2 regions of the Lactobacillus sp. IBH004 genome follow, and region 1 is predicted to be linked to the other one. Evidence: predicted binding sites of a transcription regulator. Region 1 holds the regulator's gene; the other holds the start of a gene.
What was found. The regulator NrdR, encoded in region 1, represses ribonucleotide reductase genes. The targets are predictions, from matches to a motif close to ACACNATATATNGTGT.

Region 1 (8,412 bases):
CTTCATGCCGTTTTGATCTTCAAAATTCTTGAAAAATTCTTTTAATTCTGCACTGGAAACATCCGATTTTACCTTTGGCTTTTGCTTGTTCCAGTCAGTGCCCTTTTCAACCGTTTTTCTGGCAGTATAAGCATGATACCGATTGCTTCTTTGCTTTTGTGCCCTTTTTCTCTTGTCCATGTATTCCAAGGCTTGACTTGCAGTCTTTACCCCGTGTTGCAGCCAATCATGAAGTATTTTATTTGCCAGGCGAAAAGAGATATTAGGACCACTTTTTAAACAAGCATAAGTCAAAACGTTAAGCAATTCTGCCGGTATTCCCTTATCGTTATATAAATTATCAAGCACTTGATATTCACTGGCATCAACAAAATCATTCCGCTCAGTTTTTAAATGATACAAAAACTGGGCTGGAGTATCAGATTGAGCTTTCTGCAATAGCTGCTGTTCATCTTCATTTAAGTGACTATTATTGACAAGCTTGTCTGTTAGTGCTTCTTTTTTTGGCAAATGCCGGCGCGTATCAGTTCCATGAATACTGTTAGCGATAGATTGCTTAATTTGACGCATATTCAAATGATAATCACCATGTAAGCAAGGTATTGCTTCATCAACAAATTCTTGCTCGGAAAGTCCGTACATGCGCATAACAGCTCGAATAGCATCTTCATTCTGATCAATTTCGCTGCCCGCGATTTGATAAATTTCAAATTGCTGTTTCATAAAATCCCAGTCAATATGCTCTTGATCATTGACGGTAGCAAAAGCTTTAGAAACAGAACTGTTTTCTTTAGCAGCTTTTTTCACATCAATAGAAGGATCAATTGCTTCTTGGTCAGGTAAATGAAAAACTTCCATAAAGGATGCAGATACGTTAGGTGCTTCCTTAATTCCACTGATGCTGCTTTGACTTTGCTTAGTTTCTCTAGCAAACTCATGGCTCAATTTATTAAAGGCTGTAACACCCACTTTTTCTTTTAATAAACTTGCTAAAAGTGCGGTGGTAAAAAACTCACTGCTGGAAGGAACACTTTTAAGTTTAAAACATAAAACCTGACCCATAATTTGGTTAGCAAGCAAATGGCTTTCAATTAAACCGACAGCTTCAAGTTTATGCAACGCGGGAAATAATTTTTTGATATCGCAGTCGGCTTGCTCCTGCAAAAAATAGAGACCTTTGGCATCAGAGAGCATCGCTTGCGGATTGTAGTCTTCATTTAAGCTTAAATAAACTGCCAGCGCCAGAGATCCTATGAGCGGCTGGTATAATTTGATTAAAACCCGTAAATCCTTCGGAAAAATATCCACCCTGTTAGCAATGAAAAATGGTTGTTTGGGATCATTTGTCTCAAACATAATTAATTACCTTTCTCCCTTTTCGCAATCATATCTTCCATGGTTTTCATGAAGCTGGACATATCTTTGAATTCACGATAAATAGAGGCAAAACGAATATAAGCGACATCATCAATTTTAGCCAGTTCATCCATTACTAATTGACCAATCTTTTTGGAAGAAATCTCACTAACTCCTTGCTGACGTACTTTGTTTTCTACATGATCAACTAATTCTTCAAATTGCGAACTAGATATAGGACGCTTTTGTCCCGCAGCCATGACGCCGTGTAAAATTTTTTTCCGGTTAAAAGGTTCACGAGTGCCATCATTTTTGATTACTAGTAGTGGTGTCGTCTCGACTCTTTCAAACGTAGTAAAACGAAAGCCACAGTTTTCACACTCACGCCGCCGTCTGATTGCACGATTTTCATCACTGGGACGTGAATCTATTACTTTTGATGCATTTTTATGACAATTAGGACATTCCATATTAATACTCCTCTTTTATTTTAAGAAGCAACTGCTCAAGTTGATATTTCAGATCTTGCTTTGTACCAACATTATTAATTACAAAGTCAGCTAGTTTTTCTTTTTGAGACAAGGACATCTGACTGCGAATACGTTTCAAAGCAGCATCTTTACTTAAATGATCCCTTAACATCAGCCGCTTTAACTGCAAAGATTCAGGTATGGCAATTAATAAAGTGCAGTCACAATATTTTTGGCCATTTGCTTCAAACAAAACTGGTGCATCTACAATAATTAAAGGCTTTTTAGCAACCTTGCTTAGCGCAATTTTAGCTTGTATTTCTTTAAAAATCAACGGATGGGTAATTTTATTAAGAATGTCAAGCTGCTTTGCGTCATTAAAAACTATTTGGCCTAAAACTGATCGGTTGATTGATTGATCTTCATTAATTATTTGGAGACCAAACTGTTTTCTAACCAATTCATAACCTTTATTACCAACATTTAAAATATCATGAGCTATTTGGTCACAGTCTATCACGGGTATGTGCTTTTCTTTAAAAAAGATATCTGCTGTGCTTTTGCCGCTGGCTATTCCACCAGTTAAGCCCAAAATAGTTGTCATTTATAAATCACCTGACATTTAGGGCAAAAAGTAGTGCCCCGGCCGTTTACTTTAATTTTTTCAAGAGGGGTTCCGCAACGTTCACAAGGTTCGCCTTTATGACCATAGACCTGCAACATTTTTTGAAAACCGCCGGTCTTGCCATTAGCATCAAGATATGTATGAACAGTAGTGCCCCTTTCTGCTATGGCCAATTCTATCAACGAATTAATATTATCATGCAGTTCTGCTACTTTTTTTGCTGGGATACTATTAGCCATACTTAATGGGTGAATTTTTGTTTCCCACAAAACTTCATCTACGTAAATGTTACCAAGACCGGCCACAACTGACTGATCAAGCAAGGTATTTTTGATATTTTTCTTTTTACGAGCTAGGCCTTTTTGCAAGTATGAAACTGTAAACGCCTGTGAATTTGGCTCAGCGCCTAATTTGCCAATACCGGTACTTTCTTTCTCTGTGCCCGTTGTAATCAACTGCATGCGCCCGAACTTACGCACATCATTGTAACGCAAAGCAGAATTATCGTTAAAAACAATTTGCACATGATCGTGTTTATCTTTTTTGGTATTTACTTTGACTAAACGATATTTACCTTCCATGCGTAAATGCGATACCACAGTTAAATGACCACTAAGACGAATAAGCAAATACTTAGCATAACGATCAATTGTTTCTATTCTTTTACCAGCTAACTGCTTTTTAAATTCTTTTGCATCACCAGTTATTATTTTAGGATACCAAACAGTTACTTCTTTAATCGTTTTTCCCTTAATCAGGGGAAGTAGTGTCCGCCTGACAGTTTCAACTTCTGGCATTTCGGGCATTAAAATTACTCCTTACTTAGCATCAAACCAATTGTGACCATAACCAGAATCAGCTACAAGAGGAATATCAAGTCTCACAGCAGACTGCATAACTTCTGGCACAATCTTTTTAATTGTTTCTAATTCATCTTTTGGTACATCAAAAATCAATTCATCATGAACTTGAACCACCATCTTAGTTCTAAGATGCATCTCATCCAATTTTTTCTGCATGTTAATCATCGCAATCTTGATAATATCTGCAGCTGAACCTTGAATTGGTGAGTTAATCGCAGTTCTTTCCGCAAATGACCGCACATTATAATTCTTGGCATGAATATCAGGTAAATAGCGCCTTCTGTGCATAATTGTTTCGGCATAGCCTTTTTCACGGGCAACTTGAACTGCCTTATCCATATAATCCTTAATTTGCGGATATTGTTCAAAGTAATTATCAATAAATTCCTTAGCTTGTTTGCGACTGATATTGAGATTTTTAGATAAGCCATAATCAGAAATACCATAGACAATACCGAAGTTTACCGCTTTTGCTCTGCGACGCATTAACGGCGTAACGTCAGAAGTTGATTTCAGATGAAAAATTTTCATAGCCGTATGAGCGTGGATGTCATAACCCGTTCTGAAAGCTTCCTGCATTTGTTCGTCACCGGAAACCTGTGCCAAGACTCGTAATTCAATTTGAGAATAGTCACAAGAGAAAATGTAGCCATCTGGTTCACTTGGCACAAAGGCTTTTCTAATTTGCTTTCCTTCTTCCGTTCTGGTGGGAATATTTTGTAAGTTAGGATCAACTGAGGACAAACGACCAGTAGCAGTCAATGTTTGTAAATACCTGGTATGAACCCGACCGTCTTTTTGGATAACATCCAGTAAGCCATTGACGTAAGTTGACTGGATTTTAGCAATTTGCCGGTAAGTCAAAATTTGATCAATAATTGGGTTTTCATCTTTTAACTGATTCAAAACATCAACTGAAGTCGAATAACCGGTTTTAGTCTTTTTAACAGGCTTTAAGCCCATTTTTTCAAACAAAATATGACCTAATTGTTTAGGTGAATTAATATTAAATTCTTCACCGGCTTCATCATAAATTTGCTTTTCCATTTTCTTAAGGTCAACCGCAAATTCATCTTGGAGCTGCGTTAAGGTATCAGCTTGGACTTTGATACCGTTTATTTCCATGACAGACAGAACTCGGGCTACAGGGATTTCAATATTGGCAAAAAGATCGTCTTGCTCATGTTCTTTTAGTTTAGCCAGCAGAGTATCTTTTAAGTTTGCGATTGCTTCAATTTTGCCAGCCAAATGGTTGAACAACACCTGATCGTCCTCTGGAATATGGACGCTTTTACCTTTGCCGTAAACATCATAATCGCTTTTAACCGAGTTATCACCGTACATGCGACAAATTTCACCCATATCGTCAGAATTGTTTTCGTTATTGATCAAATATGAAGCAAGTAACATGTCATAATCAATTCCGCGAGCGTGAATACCCAATCGGTTCAAACCAACTGTAGTTCGTTTTAAATCAAAGACATTTTTGGCAATTTGCTTATTTTCCAGAATATTCTTAAGTTGCGGCTTTTTTAACAGGTCAACATTGCGACTCACATATATTTGCTTATCTATCATAATGGCAAAACCAACAAATTGCGCTAAATGATAATTGGCACCCAACATTCCTAAGTAAAAAGTAATAGTTTGGCCAGCTTTAACTGCAAAATTATTAATGTCATTTTCTTCAAGCTCTGTAAAAGCAACTGCTTTATTATCTTTTACTGGTTGGTCTTTTTGCCCAGCAGCACTTTCAGGGTCTAACTGGCTTAAAAACTTGCGAAAGTTCATTTTTTCATAGAATCTGCGCAATTTTTGATAATCGACTGCACGCCTTTTTACATCAGCAATCCCAATGGTTAACGGGGTATTACGATCAATTGTCGCCAGCTTTTTACCCAGTAGAGCCTTATCTTTATCATTAATCAGGTTTTCCTTCATTTTAGAAGGCTTCATATCATCTATATGATCATATAAATTTTCTACTGAGCCATATTCCTGGATAAGTTGCGAAGCTTTTTTGGGTCCTATTTTAGTAACACCAGGATAATTATCAGAATTATCACCCATTAATGCTTTCATATCAATGAATTCAGTTGGAGTAACACCATTAACTTCTTTCATGTGTTCAGGTGTATAAGCTTCCAAGTTTAAAACCCCTGATTTAGTAACCATAACAGTGGTTTGAGGAGATGCCAGCTGCGTCAAGTCCTTGTCGCCCGTAACAACTGTAACTTTAAAACCCTCTTTTTCTCCAATATTTACAAAAGTACCAATAATGTCATCAGCTTCATAGTTATCAAGCTCATATGTAGACAAGCCCAAATCATGCAAAAGTTCCTGAATGTACGGCAGCTGTTCAGATAATTCTGATGGGGTCTTTTGTCTGCCACCTTTGTAGTCAGCATACATCTTATTTCTAAAAGTAGTTTTACCTGCATCAAAAGCAACCAAAACATGGTCAGGTTCAACGTCATTCAGCACGACATCAAGCATATTTTTAAATGTATAAATGGCATTAGTGTGCAATCCTTCAGGATTTCTAAAATTTTCAAGTTGGCGGTATAGTGCATAGAAAGCACGAAAGGCAACTGAATTACCATCAATTAAAAGTAATTTTTTATCAGCCATTTGATCTCCTTAAATTTAAACCAAGTTTCTTTATTCAACTACCATTTTAACAGTTTTTCCATTCATCTTGCATAATACCGATTTTCCTGAACCTTATGACATGTAAAATCTGTTATATAAAGCAAAAAGATCAAGTCTTGAAACTCAATCTTAATAACTTAATTTATTTTAGTAATTTTTCTAAAGCATCTTCGTATTTCTGGATATCGCCTGCGCCCATGAAAACAATGACACTGTCTTTGTTCTGCGTTAGGTCAGCAATATTATCAAGATCAATCACTTCAGAGCCAGGAATTTCGGCTACTAAATCACTACTTGAAATATCTCCACTTGCCTCTCTTGCGGAAGCATAAATGGGAGTAATGTATGCTTTATCCACTCCGCGCAAAATTTCTGCAAAATCTTGCGCATATTTCTTCGTTCTGGAAAAAGTATGTGGTTGGAATACGACAACTAGTTTTTTATGAGGAAACTTTTGCCTAGCAGCCTGAATTGTCGCACGCATTTCAGTTGGATGATGGGCGTAATCATCAATGATATTAATATCTTTAAAGTCTTTTTCAGAAAAGCGTCGTTTGGCCCCCTGATAAGTAAGTAAACCCTTTTGAATATCTCCAAGAGGAATGTTTTCGGTATAAGCAACTGCTATTACGGCCGTAGCATTCAAAATATTATGATCGCCAAAAAGATGAATTGTAAATTCACCTATCTTCTTTCCCTGTCTCAAAACCGTAAAACTTGAACCTGCAGTAGTGCGGTTGACATCAACCACCTGAAAATCATCATCATTTTCAAAACCATAAGTGTATTTGGGAACGGCAGAATGCAATTGTCTTAGTCTGTCATTACCTCCCCACACAAATAGACCTTTTTGAGTTTGATCAGCGGCAGTTTGAAAGGCTGAAGTATAATCTGCCTGGTCTTTAAAATAATCCGGGTGGTCAAAATCAATGTTGGTCATGATTTGATAATCAGGATGATAAGCCAAGAAATGGCGGCGATATTCATCAGCTTCATAAACAAAAAAGCGTGACCCTTTAACTCCTTTACCCTCACCATCGCCTATCAGATAAGACGTGGGCGCTGCTTCACCTAAAACGTGAGCTAAAAGACCGGTAGTAGATGTTTTGCCATGAGTTCCAGAAACACCAATACCAGTATGCATCTTGATTATTTCTTCTACGGTATCAGGATAACTTTGCCAAGTTATATTTTTATCTTCACAAGCTTTAACTTCAACGTTATCATTTTTAAAAGCATTGCCCTTAATTATGACCTGACCCGAGTCTTTGATATTACTTGCATCAAACTCTGTTACTTTAATTCCTGCTTTTTCAAGTGGTTCTTGTGTGAAAGTATACTTTTTGATATCACTACCGGCAACATGAAAGCCTAAATCGTTTAACACTAAGGCTAAAGAAGCCATTCCCGTTCCTTTAATTCCAATAAACCAAATTTGCTTATTTTTATCTAACATTTCCCAAGCTCCATATTTTTTATCATTGTTTCTTATTTTACCATTTCTAACGAAAAAAGAGCAGAATCATTGAAAAGCCATGAAAAATCATAATCTTACTTTGCATTACTAAAAAAGGACTCTACCAATAACTTGATAAAGTCCTTTAATCTTATAATTTAATCTGCCCGCTTGCCAAAAGTTCATCACATTTTTCAGGATCAAAGGCGTCTCCCACAGCAAAATCGTCTGGAACTACTAAAATTCCTCGTTTTTGTGGTGCGTGGGGCAAACCTAGTTCTCGTGCTGAACAGATCATCCCATAAGAATCCACATGGCGCAGCTGACCCGGCCAAATCATTTGACCATTTGGCATCAAGGTGCCAGGTAAGGCAACTACTACTTTTTGTCCTTGAGCAATGTTAGGTGCACCACAGACGATTTGCTGTTCCTCACCATGGCCAACATCAACAGTGGTCACATGCAAGTGATCAGAGTCAGGATGTTTTTCACAGCTTTTCACATAGCCGTAAACCAGCGTTAGTTTACCATAAGCAAGTTGATCATTAAAACCAACTTCTGCCAACTTTTTATTTAATGCTGCTAAATCGTCATTAGTCAACTTGACTTGGCCGTCTGCTAGTTTGTCATAATCAATTACCTGGTCGACATTAAAGAAATTATATCCGGTCACATTACCTTCCTCATCAGTAATACGTGTGACATCATCTTTTTCTTCATACTCACTTTTGCCCTTATCCTGACCTAAAATCACAATTAAGGTATTGGGATAGCTGCGTTTATTAATACTAGTAATCATGAATCAATTATCCTCTTTCACTTAGTCCAGTGACCGCAAAAAGCTCTCAACTTCTTCTTTAGTTTTACGGTCCTTATTAACTAGTCTACCAATTTCTTTACCATCTTGGTAGACCACAAATGAAGGAATACCCATGATATTCATTTCTTTAGCTACATCTACAGAACCGTCACGGTCAATTTGATAAAATT
Region 2 (8,412 bases), 810 kb from region 1:
CGTGGCAGTCATCCCCAGCCAAAACTGCGGCTTAAACTTGGCAAAAATTCTCTGGTAACTTGGTGCGGCTGCTCTGTGGGCCTCATCAATCAAAATGTAATCAAAAGTTGTTGCACTCAGGCTGGCAAGGATATCCGGCTGACTCAAAGTCTGCACGGTGGCAAAAACATATTTGCGCTCAAGCTGGTGCTTATGTCCGGTTAACAAGCCATAATCAGTTGGATTGCCGCCAATTACCTGGTAAAAACTTTTTAAAGCTTTTTTGGCAATTTGTTCACGATGAACTACATAAAGAAACTTATGCGGTTTAAAATCTTTAACCGCAAAAGCCCCCAAATACGTTTTCCCAGTTCCAGTCGCTGAAACTACCAGGCCGCGTTTTTGACCATCTGCAACTAGTTCCTTTAGTTCACGCAGAGCTTCTACTTGCATCTTATTTGGCACAATTTTAGCTGCTTCATTAACATGAATCTGTGATTGCGGTTGTGGCTTTACCCAATTTTGTTCATATTCTCTTATCCAGCTTGCGGATAATGGCGTGCTCGTCTTTTTTAATTCATGCAGCTGTTGAGCAATTTGTGTTGTCAGTGTCGCATTATTCTTCGAACTAATTTTCAAAGCCCATTCATAATTACTTAAAAGTGCCGCACGGGTAAAATTAGCACTGCCAATAACCAAAGTTTGCCAATCGTCATGGTCAAAGAGATAACCCTTAGCGTGAAAACCGGCTTGCGGCGTAATCTTTACCGTTAAGTTGCTAATCTTCATTAATTCACGGAAAACTTTGGGATTGTTAAATCCTAAATAGTCACCTGTAATTAACGTACCCGTAACGTTTCTTTTAGCCAAATCGGCCATGACTACTTTAAAGGGGACAAGCATGTCCTGCGTCACAAAAGCCACTGCCCAGGTAAAAGTGTTGCAACTGAGGAGCTCTTGGCGCAAAGTCAGCCAAATGTTCTCCTGCTTATTATTTTGCAGGAGCTTTGGTCCTAATACTTCATGTCCCGGATAACTGGAATCATATAAACCGTTAAGAATGGCATCTTGCAGAGGCTCATTCATTCACATCACCTCAAAATTATTTTACACAAAAGAAAAAGAAACCCAACCTGATATGACCCCCAATTTATCCTAATTTTAGGGAACACTTCAATCCTTTGGATCTCTTTTGCTAGCTATCTACCAGTCTATTTCCAGTAAAATTGGGCAATGATCGGCGCGCGCTCCTGTATCCATCATTTCAGAGCGCTTTACCTTATCAGCAACTCTATTGCTTGTCAGCCAGTAATCAATTCTCCAGCCTGAATTGTTGGCTTTAGCAGTTCTTACCCTTTGAGCCCACCAAGAATAGACCCCTTCAACGTTGCCGTGAAGTTTTCTAAAAGTATCTGTAAAACCGGCTTTAAGCATTTTGGTAAAATCTGCCCGTTCTTCATCAGTAAAGCCAGCAGAATGATGATTAGTATCAGGATGCTTCAGGTCGATTTCATGGTGCGCACAATTATAATCACCACTAGCCAAGACCGGCTTTTCCTGATCTAATTGCTGCAAATATGCGATGTATTTTTCATCCCACACTTGCCGGTCATCTAGGCGCTTAAGGCCATTGCCAGAATTGGGGGTATATACTTGCGTGACAAAATACTCAGGAAACTCTAAAGTAATAATTCTGCCTTCGTGATCCATTGGCTCCGGCGCTCCAATAATAGGATAAGTTACTTTAGGCTTAAGTTCTTTTTTATATAAAAACATAGTTCCGGCATAACCTTTACGAGCTGGTTCTTCTGAGGAACGCCAGACTATATCATATTCAGGGAATTCCTTAGTTAATATTTCCCAATGCTTTTTAGTAGGACCCGTGGAGCGTAATTTTGTTTCTTGAATGGCAACAATATCTGCATTTTGGTCATGTATTTTTTCTAAAACCTTACGTGTCTCCACTGCACGCGAGGAAGTTCCGGTTAAAGCAGCATTTAGTGAGTCGATATTCCACGAAATTAAGATCATATTCTTCTCCTTATTATTCATTTCTTTCATTATATAGTTTTTTCACGGGGACTCAAAATTTCAGTAATTTTACCAGTACTATTTTGACATAAAACTTTATCTGATTTGCTCAAAAATGCTGTTATTTTTTTCACGACCTCAGCAAAAAAATTCGAAATTTTTTTAATATTGCTTAATCCCTTGATGCACAATATTGTAAGCGATTACTACTGCGGCGCGGTTTTTGCAAAAATTAATTTTTCACAATTTTATATTTTTAAATCATTTTGAGCAAGTGTATAATAGCACAAGAGATAACAATAATAATCTTTGGAGGTTAGATTTTATGACTAAAATTTATGCTTATGCCATTCGTAAAGACGAGGAACCATATGTACATGAATGGAAGGAAGCGCACAAGGATATTGAGGTTGATTATACTGATCAACTTCTTACCCCTGAAACAGCTGAATTAGCTAAGGGTGCTGACGGTGTCGTAACTTACCAGCAACTTGATTATAAAGCTGATACAATTGAAGCTTTGGATAAATTAGGTATTCATAACTGGTCAATCCGTAACGTTGGTATTGACAACATTGACCTAAAGAAAGCTAAAGAATTAGGCTTCAAGATCACTAATGTTCCTGTTTATTCACCAGATGCCATTGCTGAACATGCTGCCATTCAGGCTGCCAGAGTTCTACGTCAAGATAAGGCAATGGACGAAAAAATCGCTAAGCATGATCTTCGCTGGGCACCTACAATTGGTCGCGAAGTACGTGACCAAACAGTTGGTGTTGTTGGTACTGGTCATATTGGTCAAGTATTCATGAGAATTATGGAAGGCTTTGGCGCTAAAGTTATTGCCTACGATATTTTCAAGAACCCAGAATTGGAAAAGAAGGGCTACTACGTTGACGACTTAGATGAGCTTTACGCTAAGGCTGACGTTATTTCACTTCACGTCCCTGATACTCCAGAAAATGTTCACATGATTAACGATGATTCAATCAAGAAGATGAAGGACGGCGTTGTGATCGTCAACGTTTCTCGTGGACCATTAGTTGATACAGATGCAGTTGTGCGCGGTCTTGATTCAGGCAAGATTTTTGGCTTCGTAATGGATACTTACGAAAACGAAGTTGGTATTTTCAACAGTGACTTTAGTGGCAAAGAATTTCCTGACAAGCGTCTGGCTGACTTAATTGCACGGCCAAATGTTTTGGTTACGCCACACACAGCCTTCTACACTACTCACGCTGTACGCAACATGGTCGTTAAGGCCTTTGACAACAACTTGAAGTTAATTAAGGGTGAAAAAGCTGATACTCCAGTTGATTTAAATAAAGAGTTTTAATTTCTACACTTATTTCCCTTCTTAAATACACTTTTAACATTTCAAATAATACAAAAAGACACCAGATAAAATTATCTGATGTCTTTTTTAGGCTAAATTTAATTAGCAGAAGCATTAACAGCTTGAATTAATGCGTTTCTAAAGCCCAGTTCTTCCAGTTTGGTGACGCCTCTGATGGTTGAACCACCTGGGGTAGTGACTTCATCTTTTAACTCTTCAGGCAGCTTTTTACTAGCTAATGCCAATTTACTGGTACCTAAAAGCATTTGGTTAATTATCTGATATGATTCTGCTCGCTTAACACCGTTTTGCACAGCGGCATCACTAAGAGCTGCAACCAGCAAATCAACGTAAGCAGGTGTGCATCCGGCTACTGTACCATAGATACCCAGTAAGTTTTCGGGTACGACATATACTGTTCCCATTTGTGTAAAAATCTTTTTCACAGCAGCGATTATTTCCGGCTTTTCATCTGGCAGAAAACTAATAACAGTAATGCCAGCACCAACTTGAACCGGTGTATTGGGTACAACTTTGGCAAAGGTAGTGCCTTGCGGAAGATCTGCATTAATCTGCGTCAGGTCACCGCCACCAGTTGACAAAATTATGCCATGATATTTTTGACCTAAATTTTTGATGATGGTTGCAGTAATTGAACCGCCCACTGCAACTAGCACTGCTTGACAGTCCTTAAAGTCATCATAATTATTAATCAAGGTTAAGTGCAGCTTAGCTGCAAGTTTTTGCGCTGTATGATGTTGTCCACCGTCAAAAACATAGATGTCTTCACTGGGATTTTTAGCATTTAACAAGCCCTTAATAATTGCGGCGCCAATCTTACCAGCCCCAATAAAGCCAATTTTCATCACTTATTCACCTTTTTAAAAGTCTGTTTGATCTGGATCATTTGCTAACTTACCTGCTCCATGCAAACCATCAAGTTTAGCCATATCTTCTTCAGATATAGTAAAGTCAAAGACTTGTAAGTTGGATTCAAGACGCTCGCGGTGGACCGATTTTGGTAATGGAACAAAGCCATGTTGCAACGACCAGCGTAACAGGACTTGTGCTGGACTTTTATCATAGTGTTGGGCTACAGAAACTACTGTTTCGTTGGCAAATAAATCTCCTCTGCCTAGTGGTGAGTAAGCCTCACTCAGAATACCCAGTTCTTTGTTATAAGCTGTTACGTCTTCCTCCATATCACTAGGATTCAAGTAAATTTGATTGACGGCCGGACGAATTTTGGCAGTTTTCAGTAATTCAGCCAAATGCTTGCGTCTAAAGTTAGAGACTCCAATTGCACGAATTTTTCCTGCTTGCACTGCTTCTTCCATTGCCTGCCAGCTCTCCGCATTTAACTCAGCCCAGTGATCACGTACAGGAGCCGGATTAGGCCAATGGATTAAATACAAATCAAGATAATCCAAGTCTAACTTAGTCAAGCTTTCGTCAATGGCAGCTTTAGTTTTTTGATAGCCGTGATGATCGTTCCACAACTTAGTGGTTACAAACAAATCATGTCTGTTCACTCCACTTACTTTGATTCCCCGGCCAATACTTTCTTCGTTACCATATGCGGCAGCAGTATCAATTAACCGGTAGCCCAGATCCAGTGCATTCTCAACGGTTTTTTGAGCAACTTCACCGTCAGGAGTTTGCCAGGTTCCCAGTCCGATAACCGGTATTTTGACGCCATTATTTAGTTCATAAGTATCATTTAAAGAATGAATTTTGCTAGTCATAATTTTTCACCTCTCCCATCATTATACCGGATTGAACTATACTTCTACAGTAAAAGATAGCAATTATTGCGGTTGTTTTTGGAAGTCGCTTTTAAGTAAAGCCACAAATTCAGGATAGGTAGTTACTTCGTATAACGGATGCAAGTTCATCGTATTTTTCCGTTTCCGGTGGTTATACCAAATACTGTCAAAGCCATATTTTTCTGCACCTAGTATGTCTGACTGCAAACCGTCACCAAAGAAAACTGTTTGTTCCGGGCCGATTTTAGTATGAGCAAAAAAGTAATCAAAGATACGGGCATCAGGTTTAGCAAATCCTGCTTCTTCTGATGTCACAATCAACGAAAAATAATTAGCGATTCCGGCTAATTGTAGCCGATGTCTTTGCATATATGCTTCGCCATTACTTAAAATAGTCAATGCATAATTTTGTTTTTTGGCATAGCGTAAAGTATCAACTACACCCGGGAGCAGTTTATGTGCTTCGCCAAAATAAGAGCGGTATTCGTTCATTACTGCTAAGCCGTCAATTTCAATCCCGAATTTAGATTTAATAAAATTGGCAAAAGCTATTTTACTCAGCTGCTCATAGTCGATCTTGCCCTGCTCAAGCTCACGCCACAGACCTTGATTATATGCATGATAGTCCCGCTGCAGCTCATCAGTTAACGGCCATTGGTGCGCTTTAAAAAGACTCTGCAGAGCAAAACTTTCTGTAGCAGCAAAGTCAATTAAGGTATCATCAACATCAAAAATTATTTGTTTATAACGCAAGCATGTTCTTCCTCTCCAACTATTCCTCAGAATATAACACGTATTCACTAAAAATTAGTGTGGAGATTCATTATAACAATATTTCACAGCTAAAGAACATAATTAACTATTTTTAAATTTTGGGTTGCATTGCTACTGCTATTTCACAAAATAAGCTATAATATCCTTTAATTTTAGCAAAAGGGGTGATTGAGCATGTTTACACTATTATTGATTTTTTTTCTCATTTGGCTTTTTGTCAAAATGGGTATTGGCATCTTTAAAATTCTATTTTTCCTTCTGACTTGTGCTCTGACCTTCTTTTTCTTTGTTCAATTACTGCTTCCGGTAGCTGTTTTTCTGGGAGTCATTTTTCTCATATTTGCCCTAGTTAGACGCTAGTTTATCTCCAAAATTAAACATATATTCAAGCATAATAAGTATCACTTTTAACTTATTATGCTTTTTTATATTTGCGAATGCTATATGATTTTTTATTAACCTCGATAACTTACTCGCACATCACGTTGTGACTTTTACTTGTGTTTGAGACTAAATTTTTCTCTATCAAATACAAGATATTGTGGTATAGTTCTAGTGGACACCATAGATAATGTATCTGTGGAACAATAATTAATTTTAAGGAGTGACTTTGAATATGAAAAATACGAGCATAACGTTGGATCAGGGCTACATTGATCAAGTGAAACAAAATGTCACCCCCCATTGGGGAGAACTTGGCTGGGTTACTTATAAACGAACCTATGCCAGATGGCTTCCGGAAAAAAATCGTTCCGAAAATTGGGACGAAACGGTTAAACGTGTAATTGAGGGCAACATTAACCTTGATCCTCGTCTCAAAGGCACTCCTTCAAAAGAAGTAGTCGCTGAACTAACAAACGAAGCCAAGGATTTATTTAAACTAGTGTACGGTTTAGGAGCAACGCCTTCTGGACGTAATCTGTGGGTTTCCGGCACCGACTACCAAAAGCGCAATGGTGACTCGTTAAATAATTGCTGGTTTATTGCTATTCGGCCACAAAAATACGGTGATAGCCATATAGTTCCCGACTATTTAGGTCAAACGCAAGAAGCAGTTTCAATGCCTTTTTCATTTCTTTTTGACGAATCAATGAAAGGTGGCGGCGTTGGCTTTTCTGTTGTCCAAGACAATATTAAAAAGATTCCTACAGTTGATAATAAAATTGATTTAACGGTTGTAATTGATAAAAAGAGTGCTTCATACGCTGATTCAGTTAAACTTGGTGCAACGGATAAAGATGAATGGGCCAAGCAAAGCAAGGACAAATCAGATTACGTTTATTACAATTTGCCTGATACTCGCGAAGGTTGGGTTTTAGCTAATGCCCGTTTAATCGACATGCACTTCAATCAAACTAATCCCGAGAATAAGACCAAGCTGGTACTTGACATCAGCAGAATTCGTCCTTACGGAGCTAAAATTCACGGCTTTGGCGGTACCGCTTCTGGTCCTATGCCATTAGTGGAAATGTTTTTCGATATTAACAACATTATTAACAACCGGGCTAGTGGCAACTTAACTTCTGTTGATTGTACGGATATCTGCAACCTGATTGGTAAAACAGTCGTTGCTGGTAATGTAAGAAGGTCAGCGGAACTAGCTTTAGGTACAAGCACCGACCAAGACTTTATCACTATGAAACAAGATAAAGACAAACTTTACCACCACCGTTGGGCCTCAAACAACAGTGTAGCCATTGATTCTAACTTTGATGAATATGAACCAATCGCAAACGGTATTAGAGAAAATGGTGAACCGGGAATAGTTAACCTGGATTTATCTCGTAATTATGGCCGGATCATTGACGGTTATCAAAAAGATATTGACGGTGATGTTGAAGGTACGAACCCTTGTGGAGAAATTTCCTTGGGTAATGGTGAACCATGCAACCTGTTTGAAGTATTCCCGTATATTGCCGAGCAAGAAAACTGGGATTTAAAAGATGTTTTCAGAATGGCAACTCGCTTTGCTAAACGAGTAACCTTTAGTGACTACGACTGGGAAATATCCCGCAACATCATTTCCAAGAACCGGAGAATTGGTGTTTCAATGTCAGGTATTCAGGACTGGCTCTTAAATGATTTAGGTCACCGCGTTGTTACCGGCTTTGAAGACAGCGTTGATGAAGAAACCGGTGAAAAGATTAAGAAGCCAATTTACGATCCTCAAGGAATTAAAATGGTCACTTCCGCTTACCAAGCTGTCGTTGATGCTGATAAAGAATACAGCAAGACTTTAAGCTGCAACGAGTCAATTAAACATACTACTGTTAAACCTTCAGGTACTGTGGCCAAATTAGCGGGAGCTTCTGAAGGAATGCACTTCCACTACGCCGGCTACCTCATTCAACGGATTCGGTTCCAAGCTTCTGACCCACTGCTTAAAGCGCTCGATGCCTGTGGTTACTACTCAGAACCAGATATTTACTCACCAAACACAACTTGTGTCGAATTCCCATTGCGTGCTGCTCACGCTGACAGCAAGAACTTTGCCTCAGCTGGCACGGTTTCAATTGAAGAACAGTT

Region 2: the regulator NrdR is predicted to act here: its motif matches at 6,416-6,431, upstream of nrdJ (ribonucleoside-triphosphate reductase, adenosylcobalamin-dependent).

What each region holds. Positions count from the first base shown of each region.
Region 1 covers NZ_CP110217.2:1,257,103-1,265,514, forward strand. The annotation lists gene LDX54_RS06295 (DnaD domain protein) at 1-1,356, opposite strand, end outside; gene nrdR (transcriptional regulator NrdR) at 1,359-1,826, opposite strand; gene coaE (dephospho-CoA kinase) at 1,828-2,430, opposite strand; gene mutM (DNA-formamidopyrimidine glycosylase) at 2,427-3,257, opposite strand; gene polA (DNA polymerase I) at 3,270-5,945, opposite strand; gene murC (UDP-N-acetylmuramate--L-alanine ligase) at 6,109-7,422, opposite strand; gene ytpR (YtpR family tRNA-binding protein) at 7,574-8,221, opposite strand; gene LDX54_RS06330 (thioredoxin family protein) at 8,243-8,412, opposite strand, start outside.
Region 2 covers NZ_CP110217.2:101,997-110,408, reverse strand. The annotation lists gene LDX54_RS00525 (DEAD/DEAH box helicase) at 1-1,065, opposite strand, end outside; gene LDX54_RS00520 (exodeoxyribonuclease III) at 1,183-2,010, opposite strand; gene LDX54_RS00515 (D-2-hydroxyacid dehydrogenase) at 2,336-3,346, shown strand; gene LDX54_RS00510 (pyrroline-5-carboxylate reductase) at 3,445-4,212, opposite strand; gene LDX54_RS00505 (aldo/keto reductase) at 4,228-5,091, opposite strand; gene LDX54_RS00500 (YjjG family noncanonical pyrimidine nucleotidase) at 5,155-5,865, opposite strand; gene nrdJ (ribonucleoside-triphosphate reductase, adenosylcobalamin-dependent) at 6,503-8,412, shown strand, end outside.